Regions from separate parts of the Ferdinandcohnia sp. SAFN-114 genome, predicted to be linked through region 1. Evidence: riboswitches for the same ligand, from Rfam matches in the RefSeq annotation. Region 1 holds a riboswitch; each other region holds the start of a gene.

Region 1 (7,625 bases):
TGGTAGAACGATTACGTTAAACCTCGAAGCTGCGTTAGATAAAGAAAAGTCCTTAAATGAAGGAGCGATTTTACTTCCGGGGTTTGGTCCAGGGACATGGCAATGGAAAGCATATGCTGAGTCTGGATTCTTCGACAACGATAAGAAAATAAAGGATTATACCAAGGAAGAGTTTGAAAAGCTCGTTTATGCCGGTGAGGAAAAAATCGTCGTTAATTATATGAATGGTGAGATTAACACAACGTATGAGGGCTTGGCCGTTAAATTTATGAGACAAAATGTGAATCGAGATAAAGATACATCGAAAGCTGCTGAGAAAAAGCTGAAAGAATTTACGACAACTGGCAAATGCCCTAGCTGCCAAGGGACACGGTACAATGAGAAGGTCTTGTCTTCAACTTTCAAAGGTTATTCCATTTATGACCTGACATCCATGCAACTCGATGAATTAATGGATGTTCTTCAAAGCTTTGATGTACCAAGTGTGAAACCAATTGTAGTCGGGGTTGCAGAACGTGTTAAAAATCTTTGCGACATTGGACTAAGTTATTTGACCTTAACAAGGGAAACACCTACTCTATCTGGTGGAGAGTCTCAGCGTGTAAAAATGGTGAAATATTTGTCCAGTAACCTAACTGGATTAATGTACATATTTGATGAACCAAGTACAGGACTACATCCACGTGATGTCTACCGATTAAATGAATTACTAGTAAAGTTAAGAGATAAGGGAAATACGGTTTTAGTTGTGGAGCATGACCCTGATGTTATTCAAATTGCAGACCATATCATCGATGTTGGTCCAAATGCAGGTACTGGTGGAGGACATATCATGTTTAGTGGAAGTTATCAGGGGCTATTATCTTCTGAAACACTTACCGCTCAGTTTTTAAACAAGAAAATGGAAATTAAAACAAATCCGAGACCAGTTAATGAGTTTTTGGAAAGTAAAAAAAGTAGTCTCCACAATTTGAAAAATGTGAGCATTCGCGTGCCAATCGGTGTTTTTACTGTTGTTACGGGGGTAGCGGGTTCTGGTAAAAGTACGCTTGTAAACGAGGTTTTTGCAAAGGATTTTCCAGATTCCATTCGAATAGACCAAAGCCAAGTTCATGGTAACATACGATCCAACCCGGCAACCTTCTCCGGTATTATGAATTCGATTCGAAAAGCATTTTCAGAAGCGAACAATGTGGAGAGTGGACTATTCAGCTATAATTCAAAAGGAGCCTGTGAAACATGTGGTGGAACAGGAACGGTAGAGCTTAACTTATCCTTCATGGATAAAATGGAAATGGAATGCAGTGAATGTCATGGAGATCGTTACAAACACGAGGTCCTTCAATACCTATACAAAGGAAAAAATATTGTAGAGGTTATGGATATGTCTGTCTCAGAAGCTGTGGAGTTTTTTGAAGCAAAAGATATCAAGCGACAATTGACAAGTATGGCGACTGTTGGACTTGGATATTTGTCTTTAGGCCAACCACTAAACACATTATCTGGTGGAGAAAGTCAACGACTGAAGCTCGCAAAAGAGATAAATAAAAAGGGGAATATCTATATTCTAGATGAACCGACAACCGGACTGCATCTGTCCGATGTTTCCAATATTCTAGCGATTATCGAAAAATTAGTTGAAAAGGGTAATACAGTTATTGTCATAGAACATAACCTAGACGTCATACGAAATAGTGATTGGATTATTGATTTAGGTCCAGATGGAGGTACAGGTGGTGGAGAAATTTTATATGAAGGGCCACCTGGAGGACTAAAAAATTGTGAACGATCAATAACAGCTAAGTATATTTAAAGAAAAGAAGAGGTGCCTAAACCCTGTATACTTAAGGGTTCAGGTGCCTTTTTTAAATGAATAACGAAAGGACGCATCAGTAGCCAAGGTGGATAATGATCCTGTTTCTATACAATTAGATTGAATAAAAGTAAGTTGCACTCATACTCATTTAATGAGGTGATGTTATGGATTATAATAATTTTAAATCAATTAAAGATTATGGCTTCGAAGGTTATATTCCGGTTACTGAATTGATGCAAAATCACTCTATCGTTCCACATAATAAAGGGGTTTATATGGTGCTTTATACCCCTGATGATTCACCAGAGTTTTTAACAGAAGGTACGGGTGGTTATTTTAAAAGGAAAAATCCGAATGTTCCAGTAGAAAAATTAAATGAAAGTTGGATAAAGAATACGAAAGTAATCTATATCGGGAAAGCCGGTGGTGGAAAAAGCTCTGCAACTTTGAATTCAAGAATAAAACAGTTGTTAAAATTTGGTAGTGGGAAAAATGCAAGCCACTACGGTGGTAGGGTTATTTGGCAAATAGAGGATATTAATCATTTGATTGTTTGTTGGAAGGAACTAACCGTTGAGGATCCTAATGATGTAAAAAATCAACTGATTAAAGGTTTTAAAAAAATACATAGAAAGAGGCCATTCGCCAATATGGTTGATTAATCTTAATTTCGTGAGTAATGTTCATTAATATATGGAGTAGTTTAAAAATTAAAGGAACCGGGAGGATTATTGTTAATCCTCTCCTTTTTTTGTATCGGTTTTAACAGGAGTGGTAAAAAGTGGATGGAAAAATGAAACTAAATCGAGTTTTATTCGTATATAAGGTATAAGAAAAAACGATCCTTGGCCAAATTAAGATTTCATTAGGCGGTGGTGTATTGAAAAATCTTGTAGACGATATAAAAACAAATTTAAGGAAGCTAAGGAGTAACATAAGTAAAGAACAAGCAAAAAAACTTGATTTAAATAAATGTGAAAGAGTGGTTGAAAAGCTGGATTCTTTATCGACGAATTGTGAGGAATGTCGAGAACATCTAGTTGATTTAAAGAAACATTTTATGGGGTTAGAAGCAAAAATAGATAGTATTGAGCAAGAATGTAAACAGCATAAACAAGTCATTCAAGGAATTGTTTCACATCTTCAGAAGAAGCATAAGTTGGTATCAGAAGGATTTTATCTATCATTATATATGTCCATTGGTATGAGTTTAGGTGTAGTGTTTGGATTAACAATAATTGACAACTTTGCGTTAGGTATATCGTTTGGTATGAGCATGGGTATTGCCATTGGTGCTGGTTTGGATGCAGATGCTAAGAAAAAAGGTAACACAATATAGTCGATCGAACACTTACAAATGTGAGTGTTTTTTGTTTGCATTAGGTGAGGATTGCTTAAAAAAGAATTTGAACTTCCTTAAATGTTACTGGAAAATTTTATGATATACTAGTTTGGTAGAGGAGGCAGTGTAATGAAAAATAAACAGCGTTTACAAATTGTAATAATTATCATAGCATTATTCTCGTTGGTTGCATGTAGTAATTCAACGGATGAGGCAAATGCTAAACCAGAAAATGAAGAATCAGAAACTAGCACCGATCTAAAAACAGAGGAAGAACCGGTTACCGATGAGGAGCCAGGTGAAACAGTTAAATCTGAGGGTCCTGAACATACTCAGATTAAAAACAAAGATGTGACATCTAAAGAACCATTAACGAATGAAAATGAAGAGCCATCGGAGTCTAGTAACAACAAAGAAATAAACGAAGGTATGAAGGATACATATCTCAAAGAATTAAATGAAATGGAAGAAGCAGATAGAAACGCCGAAGATACAACAACCATGGCAGAATTGGAAGAACAAGAAGCGGCAAGGTATAAAAAGTGGGATCAGAAATTGAACGAGATTTATGGTGTGTTGAATGAACAGCTTGATTCTGAACAGATGGATCAATTACGAGAAGAACAGCGGAATTGGATTAAATATAGAGATGAAACTGCAAAAGAATCTTCACTGAAATATGAGGGTGGCTCGACGGAAACCTTAGAATATGTTGCTACCCAAGCAAGTCTAACCAGGGAAAGATGCTATGCGTTGGTTGCAAAGTATATGAAATGATTGCTTTTACTAGGGGAAGCTCGGAGTAGGACAATGGCTCAAGCGGGACAATGGACATGAGTACTTGCCTTTTCATAGCCACTATGATTAACTAGTATCTAGTAACTTAATAATCTAACAATTCGACTAGGGGAGCATATTTGTGCTGAGAGATAGAATTATCGACCCTTTGAACCTGATCTAGGTAACACTAGCGTAGGGAAGTGGAGTTGGCACGTTATGTTTAAACTAAACGATTTTATATTGCCTAACCCATACCCAAGCAAACTAGTGATGGGTTTTTGTTTTTTTTATCTCCCCCAAGGTCAAATGGAGAGAGGGGCAAGTAAGTGAGTAGTTTATTTACAGATCGTTTATGGAATCGAGTGGAGCCTATCTGGAATTCGTATTTGGAGCATCCATTTGTGAAAGGGATTGGCGAGGGTTGGTTGGATAAGGATAAGTTTAAGCATTATATGAAGCAGGATTATGTGTACCTGATTGAATATTGCCGTCTATTTGCATTAGGGAGTGCAAAGGCTCCAGATTTAAAAACGATGTCCATATTTGCAAATCTTTTGCATGGGACATTAGAGATGGAGATGGATCTTCACCGCCAATATGCCGCAAAATTTGGAATATCAACTGAAGAGCTTGAGGCAACAAAGCCTGCATCAACTACAACATCTTACACAAGCTACATGTTGAATGTGGCGCAGCTCGGTGGTGTAGAAAATGTTGTCTCAGCAGTCCTTGCTTGTGCATGGAGTTATAACTTTATTGGAAAAGAGCTCGTAACATGGCCTGGAGCAGTTGATCATGAATTTTATGGGGAATGGGTGAAAATGTATTCATCCGATGAGTTTTCTGCCTTGGCGGAAGATTGTAAGACGCTAATCAATGAAATCGCCTACGAAAAACCGGAGCGAGATTTAGCAGTACTTGAAGAAATCGTCGTCAAAACCAGTTTGTTTGAGTATATGTTCTGGGATATGGCTGAAAACCTTGAGGAGTGGCCAATTAAACTGTAAGTACAAGGGGACAGAGGGACAAAGAACCTCTGTCCCCCTATATTATCGACCTTTACTGTTGGAGTTATAGTCAGTTTTTAACCATGCGATTGGGCTCATATTTACCTTGTTTGCTCCTGCATATTTTGTAAGTGTTGGAACAACGCTGTCTAAAGGAACCACGGTATACGTATAAGGAAGTTTCTCGTCATAGTTATATTCAAAGGTAAATGGATCAGTAGGTGGATTCATTTTACTCATATTTTCACTTCCAATAATATGAGAAGACCATGCCCAATTTCCGATTGTTGATTTGTCATACCATGTAAATCCTGTTGTAAACAGGTTTTCACCATTATTGTCCCAGCTGCTTCCTGTATACGTGCCATATTGGTTGGTAATTTTTGAGTTTACAATTAAGTTTCTATTATAAGCAGCTTGGAATAACTCAGCCCATTGGGCGTCCATATTTTTAGTATCTAATCCCTGAATCTCCGCACCAATGATTGGCTCGTTAATGTCATTGAATACAGATGTATCTGCTGCAATCGAGGCTCCATTTCTAGCATTTAGTGCCCGTGAAAGTGTATCTGTTCCGAATTCAGCAATTGCCGAGACATTCTCTAAAATCGCTTGATGAGAGGAATTGTCCAAATACAAGTTGTACGCATGACCAGAACCTTGGCGTATCATAGGAATTCTCTGTCCAACATTGGTATAGGTATTATAAGCGAGTGTTAAACGTATTCTTTGATTGCCATCCTTTATCTCATCGCCACTACTAGACACATAATTCACATAGTCTTTATCACCTGAACCTGATAAATGCACCTTACTGTGATACGCAGCATAGGCCATGATTTGTTCTTTAGTGGCACCTTCATTTCGCATGTTGTAATACACACTATCGGAATTCAGTTCATTTGAAGCATATTTCTCTTCCATAAATTGAATCGTTTGATAAATATCAGTGTCTGTTGAGGGATTTTCATCTGCAGGTAATCCGAATTCAGACCAGGAAATGGTGATGTTGGAGCCACCGTTCTCTGTATCAATTAATCCATCCGCTGCAATTGGAAATTTGCAATGGTCAATCCATACATTGTTGGCACCATTTATTTTAATATAAGTCCAGCCTACTTCCTTGTGTTTTCCTGTATCATCCCATTGCCACATGCCATCAAAGTTCAGATTACGAATGACGAAATCGTTCGTAGACCGTTGTAATTTTAACTCGACAGATCTTATCGTTTTTCCTTTTTTTGAAAAAATCGTGAGTCCTTCAACATTATCAATATTTAGTTGTGAAACACCAGAAGCTTCTATTTTTGGATTGGTAAATCCGTTCATAGGATCTCGATATTTCGTAATGAAACGAAACTTCTTTGTTTCCTCAGAACTCAGATTTAGATTCTTCCACCCAAAATTTAAGTCCTTAGCGATTTCAATTACTTTCACACTTCCAGCTTGTGCATCCAAAATGGCCTGTAAAAACTCTCTTTCTGTTTTGACCTGTCGATAATAGGGTGTATCAATGTATTCACTTCGGTCATTCACCCCTATTGAGGCATAACCAGAAACAGATAGAAAACTACTGTCATAATCTTTCATATACCTAATAGTGTTGGGAATCGAATCGATTGCTGCAGCGTGAGCCGTACCATTTCCGGTCAAGAAAAATGGCGCAAATAAGGAAAAAACCATAACCAATACCATTGCTTTTCTAAACTTCATAAAATACCACCTTTGCAATTTTTAAAATTAAGTCTGGATGTAAACCAAAAACCTTTAAATTTCACCTCCCAGCGTACATCTAAAAGTAATCATCAGATCATTCTTGTAAACCCTTTCATCAGAAATAATTCAAAAACTTCTATATTAGTTTAGCAAGCATCTCATTACATATTTTGTGAGAAGAAGACGTTTCTGTTTACATTTTCGAAGGTGTTAAGGCATGTACACATGAGAGGGGGTTCCTTTTTCCTAGTTCCTCGTTTGTTAAATAGGAGTAAAGTTGCGATTCCTTAAAAAATGAAGGATATGGGCAGATGAACATGTAATAAAAAGAACATAACTAGAGTACAAGTTTTAAGCGGGTGAAAAATGAGAACACGAATAAAGAATTTTGTTGGCTCATTTGGAGAGGAGTTGAATAGTGGTGCAAAAAATAAGTGTTTCTCTTCGTGAACAGCCTTTTTATATAAATCGTTTTAGTGGATACCATCCGTCAATGGCAACACATCATCTGCACCAAGATTACGAAATTTATTATTTATCCAAAGGGGAACGGATTTACATTATTAATGGGGAAGAGTACCTAGTAAAGAATCAGCATCTCGTTTTTATTGATAAAAATGTGATCCATAAAACGGTCAAGAAAAGCAATCAAGTGTATGAGCGAATGGTGATAAACTTTAGGGAGTGCTTCTTGAGTTTAGGCGAACAACATATCGTGAAGCAGCTCTTTGAAAATGGACCGTACATTATATCGATTCCTCAAAATAAAAGAGAATTAATTAACACTATCATAATGAGGCTATTCGAGGAGTACCAGAAGAATCTAAAGGAAAGGGATATGTACCTTAGAGCTTTGCTATCCCAATTATTAATTGAAAGTAATAGACTGATAGAGGATGCGTGTCCTTTAGAAAAGATGAAGGTTTCGGGACAACAAGATAACACTGGTAAAAATGAAATCGAA
Region 2 (7,625 bases), on a different contig from region 1:
TCAGTGGGACTTAGTAGAACAGGTTCTTTTATTGGAAATGGGAGTGGGGATGTTTTCATCGGTTTCTCAACCGCAAACACAATCAGTCATGAAAATAAAGGGGAACTCCAAACTATAAAAGTCATTCATGAAGATGACTTGGATCAAGCCTTTTTAGCAACAGCAGACGCTACAGAGGAAGCGATATTACAATCATTACTAACTGCGAAAACGACAATAGGCAGAAATGGAAATACACTGTATTCATTGGCAGAACTGATGAGTGAGATCATTTCATAATGAGGGGGAATAAATATGAATAAGCCGATTATTGGTGTTACCTCGCATGTTGAGTTGGATTATAAACATACGCTGTCGAATGATTATATTCAAGCTGTAATTGGAGCAGGAGGAATTCCGGTTATTTTGCCAATTGGCATTGATGAAGATGTTTCACAGATTGCCAGTAAGATAGATGGGCTTCTACTGACAGGGGGAGGGGATATTGACCCAACCTTATTTGGAGAGGAGCCACATCCAAAGCTCGGGACGATTTCGCCAGGAAGAGATGATTTTGAGCCAGCCATCATTCAGGAGATATTAGATGCAAATAAGCCAATCCTTGCAATTTGTCGCGGTATCCAGATTTTGAATATTGCACTTGGTGGGGATATGTATCAGGATATTTATGATCAACATGAAACCGGGCTACTTCAGCACTCACAGAAGGCAACAAGATATCATCTTGCCCACTTTGTGAAAGCAAAGGAAGGGAGTTTGCTAGAATCTATTGTTGGGTCTTCTGAATTTAAGGTGAATACGTATCATCACCAGGCAGTTCGCCATGTACCATATCCACTTGAGGTTTCAGGGGTTGCATCAGATGGAATCATCGAGGCAATCGAAAGCAAGGGACATTCTTTTGTGTTAGGCGTGCAATGGCATCCTGAAGGCTTGGCGGTCAATGGTGATGAGATTGCGAAACGTATTTTTACAAGATTTGTAGAAAGTTGTTAAGAAAAAAGGAGTTAAGTCTTATACACAGGACTTAACTCCTTATCTTTATCCCCAGTACTCTAAATACTCATAATTGTCAGTGGGAACTCTTTTGATTACTTCATTCGCTTCATTACGATAAATTTCATATTCACGGTAGATGTCAACCTTATTACCGTTGACAATCTCAGTGTCAACATACTGCATCTCCAATTCTAGAATCAGTTCCTCTTCTGAAGTATCCTCTTCCGGATTTGCTGTTACTTCTTCGTCCGAAGACATACCAGATACAGAAATTGCATTTTTGTATTCATAGACATCATCTGATTCAATTACACCGGTCACAAATATAATGGATAGAATCCCGATGGCGGTCAACAATTTATTCAAAGTTACCAAACTCCTTTGTTCCATATCTATTACTCATCTATATGCATTCGAGAAAAAGATTAGGACAACTAATCCCACGGGAGTTGGTAAAAGTCTGTTATCGGATACGATCCTTTCGAAAACCATCATATATACTAATTGCCGCAGATACTAAGAGAATAGTAATTACACCAATAATAAACCTAGAGTTAAAGTGATCTGGGTTCATGGTGAAAAGGTCTTCGGACATATAGGTGATAAAGGCCTGGTTCATGATATTCGGATGTATGAATATCACGATGAATACAATGGCTCCGATTAGTTCGACAGCAGCATTAGAGAAGGCCAAGCCTTTCGTCCATTGTCCCTTAATTAATTTATATAAAGCAAGTGAAATTTCTGTAACAATCACAATAAGAACGATTGGCCAGAACTGTAACAAAACGTCTTGATTTAAGGCTGGAATTACAAATTCAAGTCCATCTTTCCCGCCTTCGTAGATACCTAAAAGCTGATTTGCTTTAAAATATAGAGTTGCCCAAATGGCAGTCCATAGTAAACCTCCAAAAACTTCAAACTTTGAGATCGCTTTTTTCTTTGGGATATAGGTTATACTTTTTAAATCATCTGGAGTCCATTTTTTTAGACTGGCTGTTAATGGTTGGTCATCTTTTGATTTATCCGTTCTTTCGATAATGGCAAACACAATTGTCAGCCAAAAGAATGTTTGTATTGATACTTCAATAATTCTCCATATGCCGAAACCGACAATTTCCAATACCATATTAATGATGGTTTCCTCACCTTGTTGCCCAAGAAAATACTCAGGGATGATTGCGATGAGTGAGATAACAGCCGCAATCGGTATAATCATTTTTAATAAAGTAACATACACATCAAAATAACGTGGTCCAATAAGGTACATGGGCCGATCAAGATAACCACTGGCCAATTTTGCCGGGCTCCCTAATTTTTCTAACGCGATTTTTACATCTTTTTCATTGTAATCATCGGGCAACATGTCCTCGATTGTCGACTGCAGTTCAAGAGCAATGTCATCTCTCACTTTTTCAGGAAGTAGTCGCGTGACTTCCTGAATGTAAATTTCAATCAGATTCATAATCTTCCTCTCCCTCTAATAATTTATATAGCTCTCTCGAATTTTGAATCCATTCCTTTTTTAATTGTAAAAAGGTTTCGAGACCGTATTCACTCAAAACATAGTACTTTCTGGGCCTACTCTCCGTTGTGTCCCAATTGCTTGTCACTAGTTCCTGTTTTTCCAGCCGACGAAGCAGTGGATATAACGTACTTTGCTCAATGTTGATACCTGACCCCTCTAATAACTGGACTAGGGAATAGCCATATTGTGGGGTTCGTAATTGACTCAAAACCGCTAGTGTCAACGTTCCTCTTCTTAGTTCAGTTATTAATGAGTTAAATAAATCACTCATTTACCCACCTCATTTTTATTACTATATGACATACAGTATTTGATTTATACTATGTATCGTACACTATTGTTGTGAAGAAAACAATTCTTTTTTTAAAATTGGGTGAATTAATTAATTCGCTTTATTAGGGATAAAATAAATCTCAACAAACTAAAAAGGAGTTTTATGATGGCTGCTTCACAGCTCTTACTAAGGATCGCTATTGCTTTTGTTGTGTTATTTGTACTTGCAAGAATAATGGGAAGAAAAGAAATCAGTCAAATGACATTTTTTAATTTTGTTTCTGCCATTGCTATAGGCTCTATTGCCGCAAATTTTGCAATGAATTCAAATGTAAGTATATTAAATGGGGTACTAGCGTTAATAGGCTGGACTGTTTTTACATTAACGATTGCTTTTATTGATATAAAGTCGAAAAAAGCAAGGAAAGTAACAACAGGGGAACCGATCATTGTGATAAAAGAAGGAAAGGTTATGGAGAATTCACTTCGTTCAACACGACTAGATATGGATACCCTTAATTCAATATTAAGACAAAAAGGGTACTTTTCTATTAAAGATGTACAGTATGCCATCTTTGAAACTAGTGGCCAACTTTCGGTGATGCCATACGAACATAAAATGCCTTACACAAAAGAGGATGCCAGTGTTAAGAGTAATCCCTATATATATCCAACCTCGACCGAGGTCATCTCAGACGGTGTAATTAATAACATGAATCTTTCTAGATTAAATTTAGATACAAACTGGCTAAACCAACAATTAAAAAATGCTGGGGTGACGGATGCATCTGAGGTCTTTTATGCAGAGGTACAAAAAGATGGGACACTATACATAGACAACATAGACGACAATCTGATGCATTAAGCCTCTGGAAAAAATGTATAGGACTTAAAAAGAATGACAGCACAGATTCATATGCTATAATAGAATCAAATTGAATAGTGCAGGGGAGCTCACACTTGTGGGCTGAGAGTAAGCAAAATGTAGCTTTGACCCTTTACCTGATTTGGATAATGCCAACGTAGGGAATGTGTGTAAGTATGACGATTCATGCGGTATATCTGTTTCAGGTATACCGCATTTTTTATTTGAATGGAGGATTACCATGTTTGAGCAAATCTTAAAAAACGTTAGACAAAAAACACCGCTCGTCCATAATATTACAAACTATGTGACGGTTAATGATGTTGCAAATATTGTCCTTGCTTGTGGAGGTTCACCAATTATGGCGGACGATCCAAAAGAAGTGGTGGATATTACAAGTATTTGCAATGCGCTTGTGATTAATATCGGTACATTAAATGAGAGAACGATAGAATCTATGATTTTAGCAGGGAAGGCAGCAAACAAACTAGGACATCCTGTTGTTTTGGATCCAGTTGGAGCAGGGGCGTCCAGCCTAAGAACTAATACTGTTTATCAGCTTTTAGATGAGATACGATTTGCTGTTATCAGAGGGAACCTATCAGAAATAAAAACGGTGCATGCAGGCAGTGGAAATACCAAAGGTGTGGACGCAGCTGCAGAAGACGTCATCAATGAAGGTAATCTCGAAGAAATGATTCAGTTTGCTAAACAGGTAAGTAAACAAACAGGTGCAGTCATTGTAATCACAGGTGCTATAGATATCGTTGCGAACACGAACGAAGCATTTGCAATCAGAAATGGCCATCCGTTGATGTCGAAAATTACAGGGACAGGCTGTATGCTTACTTCTGTTGTAGCTGCTTATTGTGGAGCGAATCCTAGTGAAATTTTAAAGAGTACAGCCGCAGCTGTGAGCGCAATGGGATATTGCGGTGAATTAGCTCATCAAAAAATAGAAGAAATGGATGCAGGAACTTCATCATTCCGTATGTACTTGATTGATGTGATGAGTAAACTAAATTTTTTGCAACTGCAAGGTGGTATGAACATTGAAAATCGATAAAAAATTTATGCAACTATATGCAGTAACAGACCGTGCCTGGACAGGCAGCCAAACCTTAGTGGAACAAGTCGAAGCTGCGTTAAAAGGTGGTATTACATTCCTTCAACTAAGAGAAAAGAATCTTGGGTATGATGATTTTTTACAAGAAGCTATTGAACTTAAAATGTTAACGGCTTTTTATGATATTCCTTTTGTTATTAACGATAATGTTGAAATTGCGCTAGCTTGTGATGCAGATGGTGTGCATGTTGGTCAAGAGGATATGCGGGTTGAAAAAGTACGTGAAATGATTGGCACGGATAAAATTCTAGGCGTGTCGGCTCAAAATGTAGAACAAGCTATTGCTGCTGAGAAAGCTGGTGCAGATTATCTTGGTATTGGTTCGGTATTCCCAACAGGTACAAAAAAAGACGCGAAACCAATGACATTCGAAACCGTGCAAGAAATTTGTAAGAGTGTTTCGATTCCCATCGTTGCAATTGGTGGGATTAATAAAACAAATATTTTAGAGTTAGTTGGAAGTGGGGTAGACGGTGTTGCGGTTGTATCGGCAATCTTTGCACAGTCCGATATCACAGCCGCTACAAAGGAGTTAAATAAGCTTTCAGCAACGATGGTAGGGAGTGGAAAATAATGAAAAAGGTATTGACGATTGCAGGATCTGATTGTAGTGGAGGAGCTGGAATTCAGGCAGATATTAAAACAATTACAGCCCATAATATGTATGCAATGAGTGCAATCACAGCTCTTACTGCTCAAAATACAACTGGCGTATACGGGGTTCTCGATTCGACTCCTGAATTTGTCGGGCAACAGCTGGATTGCATCATGACTGATATTTTTCCTGATAGTGTAAAGATCGGCATGGTGTCATCTCCTGAAATCATCCATAAAATCGTGGAAAAACTAGAAGAATATAAGCCTTCAAATATAGTAGTGGATCCAGTCATGATATCAACTAGTGGGAGTAGACTTTTGAGTGAATCGGCAATGGACGCCTTGATTAGTCAATTAATTCCGCTTGCTACTATTATTACACCCAATATTCATGAGGCTGAGGCGCTTGGTGGGATGGAGATTACCACGAAGGAAGACATGCAAGTGGCTGCCCAAAAATTGTCCGAAACCTATAAAGGGGCCATTTTGATTAAAGGTGGACATCTTGAAGATACTGCGGATGACCTATTATATAATAATGGCGAGTTCACATGGTTCCCTGGAGAACGGATCAGTAACCCGAACACGCATGGCACAGGTTGTACACTCTCATCAGCCATTGCTTGTAATTTAGCAAAAGGCCATGATATTAAAACGAGTATAAAAGAAGCAAAACAATATATTACGGGAGCAATCGAAGCGGGACTAGACCTTGGAAAAGGCAGTGGACCATTGAATCATTGTTACGCCCTAAAGAACTAATTAGAGTTGCAGCGTCTGAAGCAGTTGTGTCAACTTCTGACAAGGCACCGCCGAACAAGGGGGATAGTGTCTGAAGCCGAGGAGACTTCGGACAAGGGACCGCCGAACAAGCGAGATAGTGTCTGAAGCGGAGTTAAATTCGGACAAAGAATCGCTGAACAAGCGGGATAGTGTCCGAAGTCGAGGAGACTTCGGACAAGGGACCACCGAACAAGTGGGATAGTGTCCGAATTCGAGCAAACTTCGGACTTGGGACCACCGAACAAGCGAGATTGTGTCAGAAGTCGAGCAAACTTCGGACAAGGAATCGCCGAACAAGCAAGATCGTGTCCGAAGTCGAGCAGACTTCGGACTTGGAACCGCTGAACAAGTGAGATTGTGTCAGAAGTCGAAAAAACTTTGGACAAGGATTCGTAGAACAAGTGAGATAGTGTCCGAAGTCGAGCAAACTTCGGACATGGATTCGCCGAACAGGCAAGATTGTGTCTGAAGTCGAGCCAACTTCGGACAAGGAATCGCCGAACAGGCAAGATTGTGTCTGAAGTCCAGCAAACTTCGGACAGGGATTCGTAGAACAAGTGAGATAGTGTCCGAAGTCGAGCAAACTTCGGACAAGGAATCGCCGAACAGGCAAGATTGTGTCTGAAGCCGAGCCAACTTCGGACTTGGGTTCGTAGAACAAGTGAGATAGTGTCCGAAGTCGTGCAAACTTCGGACATGGATTCGTAGAACAAGTGAGATAGTGTCCGAAGTCGAGCCAACTTCGGACTTGGGTTCGTAGAACAAGTGAGATTGTGTCCGAATCCGAGCAGACTTCGGACAAGGGACCGCCAAACAAGCAAGATTGTGTACAAAGTCGAGCAAACTTCGGACAAGGAATCGCCGAACAAGCGAGATAGTGTCCGAAGTCGAAAAAACTTCGGACTTGGATTCGTAGAACAAGCGAGATAGTGTCCGAAGTCGAAAAAACTTCGGACTTGGATTCGTAGAACAAGTGAGATAGTGTCTGAAGTCGAGCAGACTTCGGACTTGGAACCGCTGAACAAGTGAGATTGTGTCCGAAGTCAAGTCAACTTCGGACAAGAGACCACCGAACAAGTGGGATAGTGTCCGAAGTCAAGCAAACTTCGGACAAGGAATCGCCCTACAAGTAAGCCAGAGTCTGAAGCGGATACAACTTCTGTCTTGGCACCACCGAACAAGCGAGCCAGTGTCTGAACCTGAGAACACTATTAACATTAGATGTGTTTTACTTCGGAGATGATTGATTCTATTAAGTTTGCAACGCTTTGATTCTTAGCTAATCTTGGACTTTGTCCAGACCAAAGGGACATGAAGTCTTTATTATTCTGCGAATTTGATGCCTTTCGGATATCCTGGGTAAGTGAATTTTGAACAGGGAACTCTGGGAGGTTTTTTTCGTGTTCCTTCATGTTTTCAATAAAGGGATTGATGAGTCCTCGTGCCCATTTACC
Region 3 (7,625 bases), on a different contig from region 1:
AGAAAATCCCCTAGCATGAGTCGGAATAAGGTGTGATTCAGACAAGGCCGGAGGAAATCCCCAGTCATGAGTCTGAATAAAGGTGTGATACAGGCAAGGGCCAAAAGAAATCTCCAAGCATGAATCCTAATTTAGCATGATTTGGGCAAGATCCGAGGATAACTCCATTTTGAGTCAAAATGGGGAATGTAATTTTCTATAGGATGGGTTAAACTGTTGAAAACGTATATAATAAATTTTTTTAACTGAGAGTGAACTTTTTAATGACTTCATACGTATTATTAGCGAAAAATAAAAAATAACAAATTTTCTCGGGGGAGAATTCAATGCATGGATGAAAAGGAACTAATTCGCAGTGCAAAGCGTGGTGACTCACTCGCGTTTGCAATGCTTTTTAAAGAACATTATCCTTTTTTAGTTAAGTATTTAATAAAAGTTACAATGAAACCTGATATTGCTAAAGACATCGCACAAGAGGCAATGATGAAAAGCATGGAAAAAATTAATATGTATAACGGTAAAGCAAAATTCTCCTCATGGCTCATAACAATTGCTACGAACTTATACATAGACACTATCCGCAAAAAGAAACGCGAACAAAATTATCAACAGGAGCAAGCATTACGAAAAATGAAGTGGCAATTCGAGAACCATTCTGAGGATTGGAATGATGTTCTTGATGCACTGGGAAGGCTTTCAGATGAAATTCGGATTCCAATTGTTCTCAAACATTATTATGGATATTCATATGAAGAAATCGCTGATATGCTTCATATCGCCATCGGTACTGTTAAATCAAGAATACATAATGGAATTCATACAGTGAGAAAGGAGTTGAGACCTAATGAAGAAAAACAAGCTAACTCTATTAAAAAACGAACAACGACTTGAAGAGGATCCAGAAACGATTCAAGATATAAATGAAGCACTCACTAAAATAGATCATCATTACTCGGTTTTCACTCCGGACCTACAAGTATTTGAACAAATGGTAGCAACTGCACAACAAAAACAAAAGAAGAAGTTTAGACGAGAACTGACCGCATTTATTTTGATTGCATTATTCATCATGACGGCTTTAATAACGTCATTTTTCCGTCTTCCTCTTGCATTTATTGTGATTCAAGGTATTGCAACAATTAGCTTTCCAGTATATAGCTTCTTTCGTTATCGAAAAAAGGTGATTGTACATGAATACGAATGATACTCTACTTATTATGGTGGCAGTGATTGCCCTTCTTATTCAAAGCTTTTGGTTGTTTTTAGATGCTCGAAAGCGGGGGCATAATTATTGGTTTTGGGGAATATGGGGATTAATTCAATCACCGTTGCCCCTTCTTTTTTATCTTATTATTGCAAGAAAAATTTATCGACGTAAAGCAGGTAGGGAATGATGAGGAATATTGCAAAATATATTGTATTAATGATAGCCATTGTTGGACAAATCGTAGGAATTGTATTTTTGTTTATTGATATTTCAAAGGCACTAACATTCTATGCCTTTTACATGGTTGCCATTATTCTATTATTTGCCCTATTAGTATGGGAACGAAAACGTGAGAAAGAGGAGGATGACGAAAATGATTATCGTGACTACTGATTTTGTACCTGGAAAAGAAGTAAAAGAACTTAAAGGATTTGCAAGAGGAGGTACAGTTCAGTCAAAGCATATTGGTAAAGATATAATGGCTGGATTAAAAACAATTGTTGGAGGAGAGATCTCCGATTATACTGAAATGCTAGAAGAAGCCCGCCAAAAAGCAATTGGTCGAATGGTGGAAGATGCAAAAGCAAAAGGAGCAAATGCAGTAATCGGGATGCGATTACAAACCTCAGCTGTTATGCAAAATGCATCTGAAATTATTGCATATGGAACAGCAGTTTATGTAGAGTAACTAGTAAAACTTAAAAAAGCCTTGATAATTATTTCCAACATGTTATGATTGGAAATAAGAAAAATTGCATAAATAATATTATTCCACTAGGGGTGCCTTTAAATAAGGTAAATGTATTAATGGTGTTATACCTTTGAATCGTTTACCGGAAGGCTGAGATTGAGGATTGTTTTATCATAACCTTGAGACCCTTAGAACCTGATCTGGTTGATACCAGCGTAGGGAAGTGGGTAGACGGGTCTCTTTATTTTTATTTGTCTAAATCCAAACCACTTTCTTTACGTTGGTAAAGAAGGTGGTTTTTTATTTTGCAAATAACAGTAAAGGGAGGAGAATTGAACATGTTATTTTCAGAAGAAATACGTAAAGAGGCAAACGATATTTGGGAGGCAAGCTTTGACCATCCATTTGTCACAGGGATTGGAGACGGTACATTACCAATTAAATGTTTCCGTTACTATGTCATGCAGGATGCCTATTACTTAACTCATTTTGCAAAAGTGCAATCTTTAGGCGCAGCAAAGGCGGAGGACTTACATACAACAAACAGGCTTGCTATTCACGCTCAAGGAACTTACGAGGCCGAACTAGCGCTGCATAAAAGCTTTTCCGGAAGACTTGGGATTACGGAGGAAGAAAGAAAAAACTTTAAACCCGCACCGACAGCATATGCATATACATCACACTTGTATAGAGCCGCATATTCAGGTCATTTGGGTGATGTAATTGCTGCTTTATTACCATGTTATTGGCTATATTATGAAATTGGTGAAAGACTTAAAGGTTGCAAACCAGAAGAGCCGATTTATCAGGAGTGGATTGCGGCGTATGGTGGGGATTGGTTTAAAGAACTAGTTGAAGAACAGATCGATAGAGTAAATGAATTGGCAGAAAAAGCGACGCAAGAGGATCGTGACCGCATGAAGGAACATTTTATGATTAGTAGTCAATATGAATACTCCTTTTGGGAAATGGCGTACAAATTAGAGAACTGGCCAGTTCAATCAAAACTATCTGTCTGAACGAAGGAGAAGAGGAGAGGTATTAATGAGCAAAGGATTAAAACTAACTGATATTTTGGTTACGATCGTAATCGCCATTGCATTTGGAATTGTTTATATTGTTTGGGGTTCTTTATATTATGTTGTAAAGCCGATTGGGCTGCACGCCGATCAGTTAATCTATGGAATGTGGTTTATTGCAGCGACTGTTGCGTATCTTGTGATTCGTAAACCTGGTGTTGCATTACTGGCAGAAATTGCAGCTGCCTCAGGTGAATTTATTTTAGGGTCTCCATGGGGCCTAACCGTTCTGCTGTACGGTGTTGTACAGGGGCTGTTTGCTGAAGCAGTGTTTATGCTCTTTCGATATAGAAAATATAATCTTGCTGTGGTCGTCTTGGCAGCAATAGCTTCTTGTCTAGGGTCAGTAATAATGGATTTTGCGTATGGAGAAATAGGTGACTTAGCTACCTGGAATCTCATTTTGTTCCTAGTTGCTAGATTCGTAGGTTCCATCTTGTTTGCTGGTGTTTTTGCTTATTACCTAGTTAGTGCCTTGGAAATGACAGGGGTAACAAAACTTGTACGCCCACTATCCAGCAGTGATTTTGATGCACTAGATCAAAAATAAAAGGGGATCGAATATGGAATCAATTGCCTTTGTAGAATACCTACGTTTAACATTTCCTGGAGATAAGTCCTTGCTTTTTAAGGACTTATCTTGCCATATTAAAAAAGGGGAGAAAATATTAATTCTCGGGCCTTCAGGTTGTGGAAAGTCAACAATTCTTCAAGTGTTAAGCGGGATTATCCCAAACTCGATAGAATTACCAATGAAGGTAGATAAGTTACAGATCCCCAAAGCATGGGGCTATGTTTTTCAGGATCCTGATTCACAGTTTTGCATGCCTTATGTTGATGAGGAACTTGCATTTGTCTTAGAAAATTTACAAATTCCTAGGGATCAAATGGATGAACGGATAAAAAGTCTTTTAGAGCAAGTTGGATTAGATTTGGAAGATATCCACACAAACATCCAAACCTTGTCAGGAGGAATGAAACAACGTTTAGCCATAGCATCTGTATTGGCATTAGAGCCAGACGTATTATTTTTAGATGAGCCTTCATCCATGCTTGATCCAGCTGGGACACAGGAAATTTGGGAAGTGATAAGAAATGTTATGGTGGATAAAACAGTGGTCATCGTAGAGCATAAACTGGAGCACGTCCTTCCAATTGTTGATCGAATAATCCTTTTCAACGAAGCTGGAGAGATTATTGCAGATGGATCTAAAACTGAAATTTTTTCTAATTATAAAACGGTCATCAACGAACAAGGTATTTGGTATCCAGGAGTCTGGGATCACTTTGTTCAAGACTTTAAATGGATGCAATCTATTAATACAGCAGAGTTTAATCCCCCATCTATTCGACTAGAGGAATTTAAGGGATATAGACAGAAAAAGGAAAAAATATATATTAACGATGTTCAAGTTCAGGAAGGAGAGTGGATTGTGGTCAAGGGGAGAAATGGTGCTGGGAAAAGTACCCTGCTTCACTCCCTCATGCAATTCATTCAAACAAAAGGTCACTATTCATTATTTGGAGAAGTAGTTACAACCTCAAAAAAGCTAGATCACGCCATGACATTTGTATTTCAAAACCCGGAGCTTCAATTTGTAACAAACTCTGTTTATGAGGAAATTGCTTATTCGTTAAGGATTGATAAACGAAGTGAACTAGAAATATCTGAGACCGTGGAGGAACTTCTACGAATCTTTCACCTCATAGAACATCAAAACAAACATCCTTACCAGTTATCTATGGGACAAAAACGAAGATTAAGTGTAGCAGCCTCTATTGTAAGGGATCAGCAAATACTTTTACTAGATGAGCCCACATTTGGACTTGACTCAAAAAATACGTTTGCCCTTCTTACTTTACTAGAAAATTATAGACAAAAGAACAAGACAATCATTATGGTTACTCACGATGAAAAAATTGAAGAGTATTTTGCGACAAGAAGTTGGACCATTGAGAATGGGAGATTAGTAAAAGATCAATTGTTGAATCAAGTGAAAGTAAATCTTAGCCTCTTGAGAGTGTAAACAGGGAAAGGAAATTACTCATGGAACTTTTAAGTAAAGATACATGGCTACATCGAATAAATCCAAGTATAAAGCTATTCGTACTAATCAGTTTATGTATTGCAGTATTATTCATTGATACTCTTCAGCTTCTTATTCATATTTCATTGGTCGTTTTTATCTTATTCTTTGGATTCACAGGACATTCATTTAAACGAATCATTCTTATTACTTTGCCATTTTTGCTTATTTTTCTCTCAACCTCATCATCTATGATTCTATTTGGTAAAGGAGAGACGGTACTTTTTAAGTGGGGACTTATAACAATCTCCGAGGAAAGCATTTATAAAGGGTTAGTTGTTGGTTTTAGAGGAATTATATTTGCAGGTCTAGGCTTAACGTTCGCTTTAACGACACGGCCTGTTTTTCTTTTTTATTCGTTGATGCAGCAGCTAAAGTTGCCGCCTAAATATGCATATAGCTTTATGGCTGGATTACGGTTGATTCCCATTATGATAGAAGAGTTCCAAACGATTCAAAATGCATTGCGCGTTCGTGGGATTGAACACCAAAAAGGGATTCGCTCTATCTTTATTAAACTAAAAGCATATTCTATTCCGTTATTATCACAAAGTATTAGGCGAGCACATCGGATAGCAGTTGCTATGGAGGCAAAGCGCTTTTCGAATCATAATAATCGTACATTCTATTATGAACTGACTCTTTCAAAGTATGATTTGGTTTTTATTCTATATTTCGTGATTATGGTAAGTCTTGGTTACTATCTCTCCAGTCCATTATTTTTGATTTAGGAGTCCGGTTACTTCATGGAAGGGAACTAGATGTGTTACGATAATTTTAAGTTAAGGAATAAGATATTTTGGGATTTAGGAGTTTGAAGGAAGGATTGATGTGGGGTGACTGAACGCTATTCTCGCCAAGAGTTATTTACTCCAATTGGATTGGAAGGACAAAAGAAGATTAGAAGTAAGCATGTGTTAATTGTAGGTGCTGGTGCACTAGGTACGGGCAGTGCTGAGGGACTGGTTCGAGCTGGAATTGGAAAGTTAACAATTGTAGACCGTGATTATGTAGAATGGACAAATTTACAAAGACAGCAATTATATAGTGAAGAAGATGCGGCAAATCGTTTACCAAAAGCTGTTGCAGCAAAACAACGCTTAGAAAAAATAAATTCAGAGGTCGATATCCGGGCTCATGTCATGGATGTTTCCATTCAAGAGATTGAAAATATCATTGATCATGTTGATTTAATAATCGATGCTACCGATAATTTTGACATAAGAATGCTCTTAAATGATGCTTCACAAAAGTATAAGATTCCTTGGATTTACGGGGCATGCGTTGGGAGCTATGGAATTAGCTATGCTATTCTTCCTGGTCAAACACCATGTCTGCATTGCCTCTTAGAAACTGTACCCATGGGTGGACTAACATGTGATACGGTGGGAATTATTAGTCCAGCTGTACAGATGGTGGTAGCCTATCAGGTAACCGAAGCTTTAAAAATATTGGTTGAGGATTACGATGCATTACGCAGTAAATTGGTTTCGTTTGATTTATGGAAAAATCAACATACCGCGATTAAGGTTGATCGTGTGAAAAAGGAAAGCTGTCTTTCCTGTGGAACAAATCCAACCTATCCTTTTTTATCCTATGAGAATCAAACAAAGTCAGCTGTTTTATGTGGACGAGATTCTGTTCAAATACGGCCTAGTGAAAAAATCGAAAGAGATTTAGATTCACTTGCGGAGCTTTTATCCACCCAAGGTGGCAAGGTCGAAAGAAACCCATACTTACTATCCTTTCAAAAAGGACAAAACCGAATGGTCATTTTCAAAGATGGGCGTGTTCTCATCCATGGAACAAAGGATTTATTAGAGGCTAAAAGCCTTTACCATCGATATTTGGGATAATTTCAAATTGAGGAACTTGTCGAAAAACTAGTGATTGACAATAACATGTCCATGATGGTAATCTAACAAAGTATTAAGATTACTACAAAATGGAAGGGAGGGTAACGAAATGAAAAAGCAAAAGATTTATCCAATTAACTTTATACAATTCGTGACCCTTCCTATTGTAAATATAGATTGATAGTCCACGACTATCAAAATTAACATCTACACAAAGGATACACAGGTCACGCTATGCGGACGTGTGTTTTTATGTGCTTTTTAGGGCATATCGCGCTTGCGCCGGTATGCCCTTTTTGCGTCTTTTTGGGTACAACAACCTCAAGGTTGTTTACTATAAAAGTACAAAAAGAATAAGTGTTCAAAAGGAGGATGAAGAGGACCGCGTCGACAAAAACGCCACGGCCTCATGTCTTGTCGACACTAGCACGTCCTGTGCGTCGAAATTTCAAGGCGACGCGAGCACCCGAGTACCGGAGCGAGGCAACTGCTTGAGTTAACATCCATGCAGCCTTACGCTGAGGAATTGACTTCGTGAATAAACTAGCAGACGCAAGCGCATGTCCTAGTTATTACCATGTTCTCGGAGAAATGTTTGCAGAAATTCGAAGCGTCATATTCACCGCACTTTTTGAACAACAACTAAGGGAGGAAGTTGAAATGAATGTGATTATTGCATTGAAATATGTCGGAGATCCAGAAAGC
Region 4 (7,625 bases), on a different contig from region 1:
TGCTTTTATCGCTTTTTCGCTTAAAAATAATACACAAATGGATATTTCTTACATTTTTAATCATAATTGAAATCAATTCTACCTTTTTTTGGAATTTACGCATGACTTCATATTGCTAAACAATCTAAAAGCATACGCATTTCAATTTTACGTATGCTTTTATCGCTTTTTCGCTTAAAAAATGATACACAAATGGATATTTATTACAGTCTTAATCTTAATTGAAATCGACTCTACCTTATTTTGGAATTTACGTATGACTTTATATTGCTAAATTATATAAAAGCATACGCATTTCAACTTTACGCATGCTTTTATCACTTTTTCGCTTAAAAACAATACACAAATGGAAATCTACTACATTTTTAATCTAAATTGAAATCAATTCTACCTTTTTTGTTAGTTATTTATTGTAATTCATTCGTATGCATGTAATGGTTTTTTTCTACGTAGTCTGAACTACAACACATACAAGTTTAGTCTCCTCAAGTTTCTTAGTAGTTTCGTTCTAGATATTTATTGAACGCGGGGTTTTTTAATACGATTCCAACAATGATAAATCCAAAAATAGATCCCACAATGGAGCTGAAAATAAACGATGGTATGAAGCCAAAAATGGCTGCATCCTGTCCAAGAATAAGCGTGGCAATTGGATAACAAGCAATTGCCCCTAAGATCCCTGTTCCAATAATTTCACCTGTCATTGCCATTGACGCCTTCTTAGTTTTTGTATAAAGGATTGCTGCTAAAAAAGCTCCTATCATACTTCCTGGAAAGGCAAATAAAGAGCCAGTCCCAAGCATGTTTCGAAGTAAAGATACAGAAAAAGCTTGAAGCACGGCGTATGCTGGACCTAAGATAACCGCCGACAAGACATTAATAAAATGCTGCATAGGAAATACTTTTGTGAAACCTATTGGAATTGCAAATAAATGACTTGTAACTGTTCCGATAGCGACAAGCATTGCTGTGAGTGTCATTTTTAGTGTTTTACTCAAGATGAATCCCCCATTACCGATTTAATTCATTACCAAACCGCCGTCAACAATAAGGTTTTGACCCGTTACCCCTTTACTCCAAGGTGATGCAAAGAAAAGAACTGCGTTTGCTACATCTTCCGGTGTTGTTACTTTTTGTAGTGGCGTAGATTCCTTTATCAATTGGAAAACCTCTTCAGACGTTGCCGAACTTGCATCCGTTGTTTGAAGTAATCCCCCAGAAATCATGTTTACGTTTATTCCATATGGACCAAGGTCTTTTGCCATGTTCCGAGTGAATCCTAAAAGAGCTGCTTTGCTAGTGTTGTAATCATGGTAAGCAACAACAGGATTTTGAAAGAGATTCGTGCCAATTGTTACAATACGTCCAAAGTCAAGCTCTTTCATGTCTGGAAGTGCTGCTTGTGTTGTATGTAAAGCTCCTTTTATTGCTCCCTCGAGCTGTGCGTGAAAATCCTCCCAAGAAATAGTTTCGGCGTTCTTTCTTGCGACTGGGTCAAAACGAAAATTGATTAAGGCATTATTTACAACGGTTGTTATAGGTTGATCAAAATATTTTTTCGCTTCAACAAATAAATTCTGTACTTGTTCACGATTTCTCACATCAGCTTGAATGGAGATCGCATTTTCACCGATTTCTTCTTGTAGAGAACGAGCTTTTGCTTCACTTTGAAAATAGTTGATTACTACCTTTGCCCCTTCATTCGCAAAAGCTTTTACGATTTCCTTTCCTAATCCTCGTGCACCACCGGTAACGAGAATAACCTGATTTTGTAGTTTCATTCTAGTAGCCTCCTCAAATAGAAAATAAGAAAAACGCAAAAAAACCAGTTCCACATAAATGGACCTGGTTTAAGGTATCAAGAAAAAATGGACATTTTCCACTCTACTTTCCTCCGCCGGTATAATCCGGATCAGGTCCAAAGGGTTAAAAAACGCACGCTTTTCTCTCAGCCCAATCGGGCACCCCTAGTAGTTACGAATATTCTTTCTATAAGGATAGTATGTACTTGCAAAAATGTAAAGGTATTTGATGAATTCAAGATTCTAAGATTCATTATATGGTATAATATGGATAACAGTCTGAATATTCAATTTATAGAAAGGGGTGCTGGGATGTTATTTTATTTAATGATCGCTCTATTTGCAGTAGGAATTGGAGCGATTGGTTGCGGTATTTTTATGTTTTTTGTAAAAATGGAAAAGAAAAAGGCGTTTATTATAAGTTTAATAGGATTATTCATTATTATAGTGACCATGGGTTCTGGTAATCTTCGCCCCTCCTATGAGAAAGAAACCTCCATAATCGTTCAGGAAGTTTCCGTATCGGCCGAAAAAAATGGTGATGGAAAATACAGTTGTAATGTAAGTGATCCATACAGCGTGTATCAGTTTTATAGCGAAGATAAAAAAGAGGTCGAGGATTTTTGCGCTCAATTTAGCAAAGGTGAAACATATGAAATCACATACCAGTTTAAATCTGGTAAATATACCATTTTAGGAGTAATTAAGTAAAGGCCGGGAGATTCCTGGCCTTAAATATATTTACTACCTTCTCTAACACTTAGCTTTTGCAGTGGTGTTTCATTTATAAATTGACGGACTGAATCTGGGTTTGTCTTTGAGTATTCGCGCAAAGCCCAGCCAATTGCTTTTTGGATGAAAAATTCTTTACTTGTTGCATTGGCTTTTATGTATTTGTACAGGATGTTTTCATTTGTTTCTTCCTTATATTTTAACTGGAAAAGAATTGATGAACGTGTAAGCCATAAATGCTCACCAAATGCCCAGCCTTCAATTGTTTCCTCTATAATACTAGGTGTTACTTTAGCTATATTTCCAACTATATGTGGTGAAAGAACATCGACAGTATCCCACCAAGATTTTGTAGTAATGAGCTCCTCGATAAAAGTTAAATGGCTACTATTGACTTTTTTTATAGATCTAACTAAATAATCCTGTGCAGCATATTGGTATTCCCGTTCATCCTTTTTCCACAACTGTGTAACAAGTTCAAGATTTAAATCCTTTTTTAATAATCCTGTTTCATTATAAAAATTACGTGTTAATTGTCTCCTTAAAGGTGTTTTTATTCCGAGAAACGGAAAATGGTTTTTCATATATTTTTGCATCGGTAACGCATTAGCGGGATTACTATGTTCTTCGAATAATGTAACGAGATGGTTTAAATCCTCCATTGTATTGCTCCTTTAAAAGATTTGGTATCCTCATTGTACTCGATGCTCCTATTCTTACAAAATAAAAAATACTATCTTTTCTATGTAAGTATACGTACGAAAAGATAGTATTTTAAATTCGTTACTTATTGCATTTTAATAGGTGTTACGACTGCAAATAGGTTTTCTGTTGGATTGTTGAGGTTGACTTCAATTACTTTATACCCTTCACTATCCTTGTAATCATTTGTAACTGGTGTTTTAATCTCGTTGCTCATTTTCCGTACTTCCCTTCTAACATTTTTCTCACACAATAAGTAGTATATGATGAGGTAACGAAAATGTGCTTTCTTTTAAAAAAAATTTTACTTTTATATTTTGGCTGTTTTCGCAAACTTTGTTGTTTTTATATCGTTGACTTCCGCTTCAGGTGGACGCTTTCCGCGGGCGTGGCTTGAGCCTCCTCGTCGCTACCGCTCCTGCGGGGTCTCAAGTCTCACGCTTTTCCCGCAGGAGTCGCCACCTTACGCTCCAATCAAATTGGTTTGCAATTTATTAACAAAAAGCAACAATCTTTTAGAAAAGAGCCTATATTTTTAATGCTTCATTTCCTACGCGCTCCATAAATTCCCTTACAACATCATTGTTTGCATTTTTACTGCTTAGTTTTAGCATGGCCCGTCCGACAAAATTAACTCCTATGTTTTGTCCTTCATATATGAATTTAGTGTGGGACTCGTCAATTTTTAGTAGGGTGAAAGTCGTAGTAATTTCAAATGCTTTCCCGAGTACAAAGCTTGTTTGCTTTAGCTTTTTGTTTTCGGTATTATCATATTGTGTCGTTTCAACAATATAGGTTTCTACACGTTTTCCCTCCCGATATTTTTGTTGATGCTTTGCCCCAACCTCTTCTTCTGTTTTTTCAATCAAGGTATGCTCTTCTACTTTCGGCATTATTTTCTTTATATGTTCGTCCGAAAATAGCATCCAAACCTTTTCAATATTCGCCTCAATGATCGTTTCTTCTTTCCATTCAATCATTTGTTTTCCTCCTTCCCAGATGCGAGAAATTCATCAATCTCTTCCTTTTGTTGTTGTAGTTCTGCAATTTGATGCTCAATTTTAGTTCTCTTTTGAATGAGTAATTTATCTAGGTTTGCGAAAGACTCATCCTCCATGACTGATACCATTTCTTGAATTGAAAAGCCAAGCTTTCTTAGTTTTACTAGTAGTACTGCAAGAAAAAAGCTACCATCATCATAGTAGCGGTATTTGTTTTTTGGATCAATGTAAGCTGGTTCTAGAAGTTTGACTTCCGCATAGTAACGCAAAGTTTCCTTGCTTAATCCGGTCAGTTCCGCAAATTCCTTTATTTTGTACATCCTCGCCCTCCCTTTTTATCTTAAAGTGTGTGGTGCACCCCTTAGTCAATATAAAAGTCAATTTTATTTAAAAGTTTGTCCATCTAGCAGTTCTTAATAACGTATTTTACCTATATATATTGTATTAATAGATTCCATTAAATGAAAGGTGGTTGCTACATTGATTGAAAATTCATTTTATACACAAGAATTCCACGGACCCTATGAGCTTTTTAATTTAGGAGATTTCAAACTAGAGGAAGGTGGCGTGATTCCAAATTGTCAGCTTGCCTATGCTACTTTCGGAGAGCTTAATGAAGCAAAAGATAATGCTATTGTCATTCCTACTTGGTTTTCTGGTACAAATAAAGCCTATGAACCATATATTGGCGAAGGACGAGCATTGGATTCGTCTAAATACTTTATTGTGATCATCAACCAAATTGGAAATGGTCTTTCAAGCTCACCTCATAACAGTCCTGCTCCCATAAGTATGTCGAATTTCCCGGATGTTAGAATTGGTGATGATGTACGAGCTCAGCATCAATTCCTTACTGAAAAGTATGGTATCAATGAAATTGCGTTAGTTGTTGGCGGGTCTATGGGAGCACAACAAACATACGAATGGGCAGTTAGATTTCCCGACATGGTTAAACGTGCAGCTCCGATTGCGGGTACTGCCAAGAATACGACTCATGATTTCATCTTTACTGACACATTAATCGAAGCGATTACTTCAGATCCAGGCTGGAATCATGGAAACTATCAGTCTTGTACAGAAGTGGTTGACGGATTAAACAGGCATGCTAAAATATGGGCTGTTATGGGACTTAGTACGGAATTTTACAAACAGGAAAAATGGCGCCTATTTGGTGTCAATTCTGTCGCAGAATTCGTAAACGACTTTTTACAGCCTCTTTTTGCAGCGATGGATCCAAACGCGCTATTAACAATGGCATGGAAATGGCAACGCGGGGATGTTAGCCGAATGACAAATGGTAATCTAGAAGAAGCGCTTGGAAGAATTAAAGCAAAAACATTTGTTATGCCAATTGATGAAGATATGTTCTTCCCTCCGCGTGATTGTGAAGCAGAACAAAAATTGATTCCTAACAGTGAACTTCGTGTAATTAACAGCATTTGCGGTCATTTTGGATTATTCGGCGCAGATGGTCCAGCTTATTTTGAACAAATAGATAAACACCTTAAAGAACTTTTAGCGACTCCTGTATAAACGACTTTATTTATATTAAAGGTTCTCGCCATCTACCTGCTAGATGGCTTTTTTGTTTTATTTTATGTGTAAAATGAACTAGAAAGAGCCATATTAGTATCATACTAACTGGGAAAGGATGGTATTACATGAAGAAGGATGAACATCTGAAGAATCAGGTACTTTATATCACGAACCCCGCTTATGATGCTTTGCATTCGGAAAATCTGCTTGAGGATCATGATGAAGAAATTGATCGTGAACAGTTGTCCCTATTGAATAGAGAATTATAAAATAAAAAAGGAGGACAATTTAGACATTGTTCTCCTTTTGTCATTTAATCAATGGGTGTAATTTCTACATTTAGTACCCCAACACTTGGCGCTGCACCTAGTGCTTCAAACGCTTTACGGTGAAGATTGATTCGGTTTGCTGGGAATTTCTTCACTTCATCAACAACTGTTACGATGATATCTTGATTCGGAACAAACGAAACGTTTCGGATTCGTAAACGTTGGCCGCATTTAAAAGGGCTATTTTCCCCTACGGCTGCAGTCATGTTGTTATCATAGGACCAGCCAATTTCACACTTTGTTGGCGTACCTCCCCATGTCCAAGTGGCCTTACCTAAGATAGTATCAGGATTGCGGTTCCAATCCCAGCCATAGTAAGGTGATGGGTATTGTGGTACGTATTGGTTGTAATAATACTCATCATACATATTCCGTGGTTCTAAGTATCCATGACAATAAGGGCAGTAAAAACCAGACGTTTGTCTTATCATCTCACTTCTTCTCCTTCGAAACCAGTATTTTACTAATTACTTCGTCTACTTAAATGTATGTAAAACGACTAGTATTGGTTCCTATTAGAGTAATACTTAGGTTATACCGTTCGAAGTGTTTAATAAGTTCAGCTTAGTTTCCTTCTTCGTTGTTTTGTAGGCGAAATAAATCAAGCAAATCATTCTTATTGGTAACTAGGTCATCTAATGTATATCCATATAGCACGTTAATGAATGCCTGTAATGCTTCGTATAGAGCCCGTTTTAGTTTACAAGATGGTGAAATTGCGCAATAGCCTCCACCTTCTTTAAAACATTCAACGACGTTAAAGTCCTCTTCGGTATTAGAAACTACTTCTCCGATATTAATCTCCTTTGGATGCTTTGCTAGCTTAAAGCCCCCATTACGTCCTCTAATGGTTATGATATATTCCAGTTTTCCTAGATGATGAATGATCTTCATTAAATGATTTTTTGATATATTATAAGCTTCTGCAATTTCCTGTATTGTGGTCAATTCTTCGTCTTTTTTCATTGCCAGATACATTAATACACGTAATGAATAATCGGTATAATTTGTTAGTTTCATTATAAAAAACCCCTTATATTGGTGAGTTCACTATTAGTATAGCATGAAAGTCCTATTTCTACTGTAAATGTGACAACTTTTCAAAAGATGTATTCAAAGGGTATCTTTTATTATCACTGTCATTATATTATAAACATGTATTCAAAATATTGGTTTAGGAAAGGACGTTATATCATGCTTAGCCAAAAAACAATTGAAATCGTGAAAAGCACAGTTCCAGTACTAGAAAAATATGGTAAAGATATTACTTCTCATTTTTACAAGCGTATGTTCACTAATAACCCTGAATTATTAAATATTTTCAACCATGCAAATCAAAGACAAGGCCGTCAACAAACTGCATTAGCAAATGCAGTATACGCAGCAGCTGCAAACATTGATAATTTAGCGGCGATTATTCCGGCTGTAAAACAAATTGGTCAAAAACACCGTGCATTAGGAATACAACCAGAGCATTACCCAATCGTTGGTGAAAATCTTCTTGGTGCAATTAAAGAAGTATT

The links. A riboswitch is a leader RNA that binds a small molecule or an ion and turns the genes downstream of it on or off. The one in region 1 is predicted to bind thiamine pyrophosphate.
Region 2: it holds a riboswitch for thiamine pyrophosphate, as region 1 does, so the genes downstream of both, thiM (hydroxyethylthiazole kinase) here and tenA (thiaminase II) in region 1, are expected to answer to the same signal.
Region 3: it holds a riboswitch for thiamine pyrophosphate, as region 1 does, so the genes downstream of both, tenA (thiaminase II) here and tenA (thiaminase II) in region 1, are expected to answer to the same signal.
Region 4: it holds a riboswitch for thiamine pyrophosphate, as region 1 does, so the genes downstream of both, ACR65M_RS23035 (3-oxoacyl-ACP reductase) here and tenA (thiaminase II) in region 1, are expected to answer to the same signal.

Annotation. Positions count from the first base shown of each region.
Region 1 is NZ_JBPFDQ010000109.1:4,997-12,621, reverse strand. Features, by position in the region: gene ACR65M_RS23750 (ATP-binding cassette domain-containing protein) at 1-1,813, shown strand, start outside; gene ACR65M_RS23745 (hypothetical protein) at 1,981-2,478, shown strand; gene ACR65M_RS23740 (glycine zipper domain-containing protein) at 2,697-3,155, shown strand; gene ACR65M_RS23735 (lysozyme inhibitor LprI family protein) at 3,288-3,935, shown strand; TPP riboswitch at 4,054-4,154, shown strand; gene tenA (thiaminase II) at 4,265-4,945, shown strand; gene ACR65M_RS23725 (pectate lyase family protein) at 4,988-6,658, opposite strand; gene ACR65M_RS23720 (AraC family transcriptional regulator) at 7,083-7,625, shown strand, end outside.
Region 2 is NZ_JBPFDQ010000002.1:35,746-43,370, forward strand. Features, by position in the region: gene ACR65M_RS00915 (DmpA family aminopeptidase) at 1-279, shown strand, start outside; gene ACR65M_RS00920 (gamma-glutamyl-gamma-aminobutyrate hydrolase family protein) at 295-996, shown strand; gene ACR65M_RS00925 (hypothetical protein) at 1,042-1,365, opposite strand; gene ACR65M_RS00930 (HAAS signaling domain-containing protein) at 1,463-2,464, opposite strand; gene ACR65M_RS00935 (PadR family transcriptional regulator) at 2,451-2,798, opposite strand; gene ACR65M_RS00940 (YetF domain-containing protein) at 2,967-3,665, shown strand; TPP riboswitch at 3,737-3,846, shown strand; gene thiM (hydroxyethylthiazole kinase) at 3,907-4,731, shown strand; gene thiE (thiamine phosphate synthase) at 4,718-5,365, shown strand; gene thiD (bifunctional hydroxymethylpyrimidine kinase/phosphomethylpyrimidine kinase) at 5,365-6,150, shown strand; gene ACR65M_RS00960 (NAD(P)H-dependent flavin oxidoreductase) at 7,389-7,625, opposite strand, start outside.
Region 3 is NZ_JBPFDQ010000066.1:20,531-28,155, reverse strand. Features, by position in the region: gene sigY (RNA polymerase sigma factor SigY) at 331-891, shown strand; gene ACR65M_RS18940 (YxlC family protein) at 845-1,204, shown strand; gene ACR65M_RS18935 (sigmaY antisigma factor component) at 1,191-1,394, shown strand; gene ACR65M_RS18930 (hypothetical protein) at 1,394-1,600, shown strand; gene ACR65M_RS18925 (heavy metal-binding domain-containing protein) at 1,581-1,895, shown strand; TPP riboswitch at 1,974-2,137, shown strand; gene tenA (thiaminase II) at 2,237-2,917, shown strand; gene ACR65M_RS18915 (ECF transporter S component) at 2,943-3,527, shown strand; gene ACR65M_RS18910 (ABC transporter ATP-binding protein) at 3,541-5,004, shown strand; gene ACR65M_RS18905 (energy-coupling factor transporter transmembrane component T family protein) at 5,025-5,795, shown strand; gene ACR65M_RS18900 (thiazole biosynthesis adenylyltransferase ThiF) at 5,901-6,920, shown strand; gene ACR65M_RS18895 (hypothetical protein) at 7,455-7,625, shown strand, end outside.
Region 4 is NZ_JBPFDQ010000101.1:3,513-11,137, forward strand. Features, by position in the region: gene thiW (energy coupling factor transporter S component ThiW) at 495-998, opposite strand; gene ACR65M_RS23035 (3-oxoacyl-ACP reductase) at 1,020-1,781, opposite strand; TPP riboswitch at 1,873-1,979, opposite strand; gene ACR65M_RS23040 (hypothetical protein) at 2,115-2,513, shown strand; gene ACR65M_RS23045 (DNA alkylation repair protein) at 2,534-3,196, opposite strand; gene ACR65M_RS23050 (hypothetical protein) at 3,322-3,453, opposite strand; gene ACR65M_RS23055 (SRPBCC family protein) at 3,764-4,216, opposite strand; gene ACR65M_RS23060 (MerR family transcriptional regulator) at 4,213-4,557, opposite strand; gene ACR65M_RS23065 (alpha/beta fold hydrolase) at 4,718-5,770, shown strand; gene ACR65M_RS23070 (hypothetical protein) at 5,899-6,042, shown strand; gene ACR65M_RS23075 (RlpA-like double-psi beta-barrel domain-containing protein) at 6,087-6,533, opposite strand; gene ACR65M_RS23080 (RrF2 family transcriptional regulator) at 6,667-7,122, opposite strand; gene hmpA (NO-inducible flavohemoprotein) at 7,297-7,625, shown strand, end outside.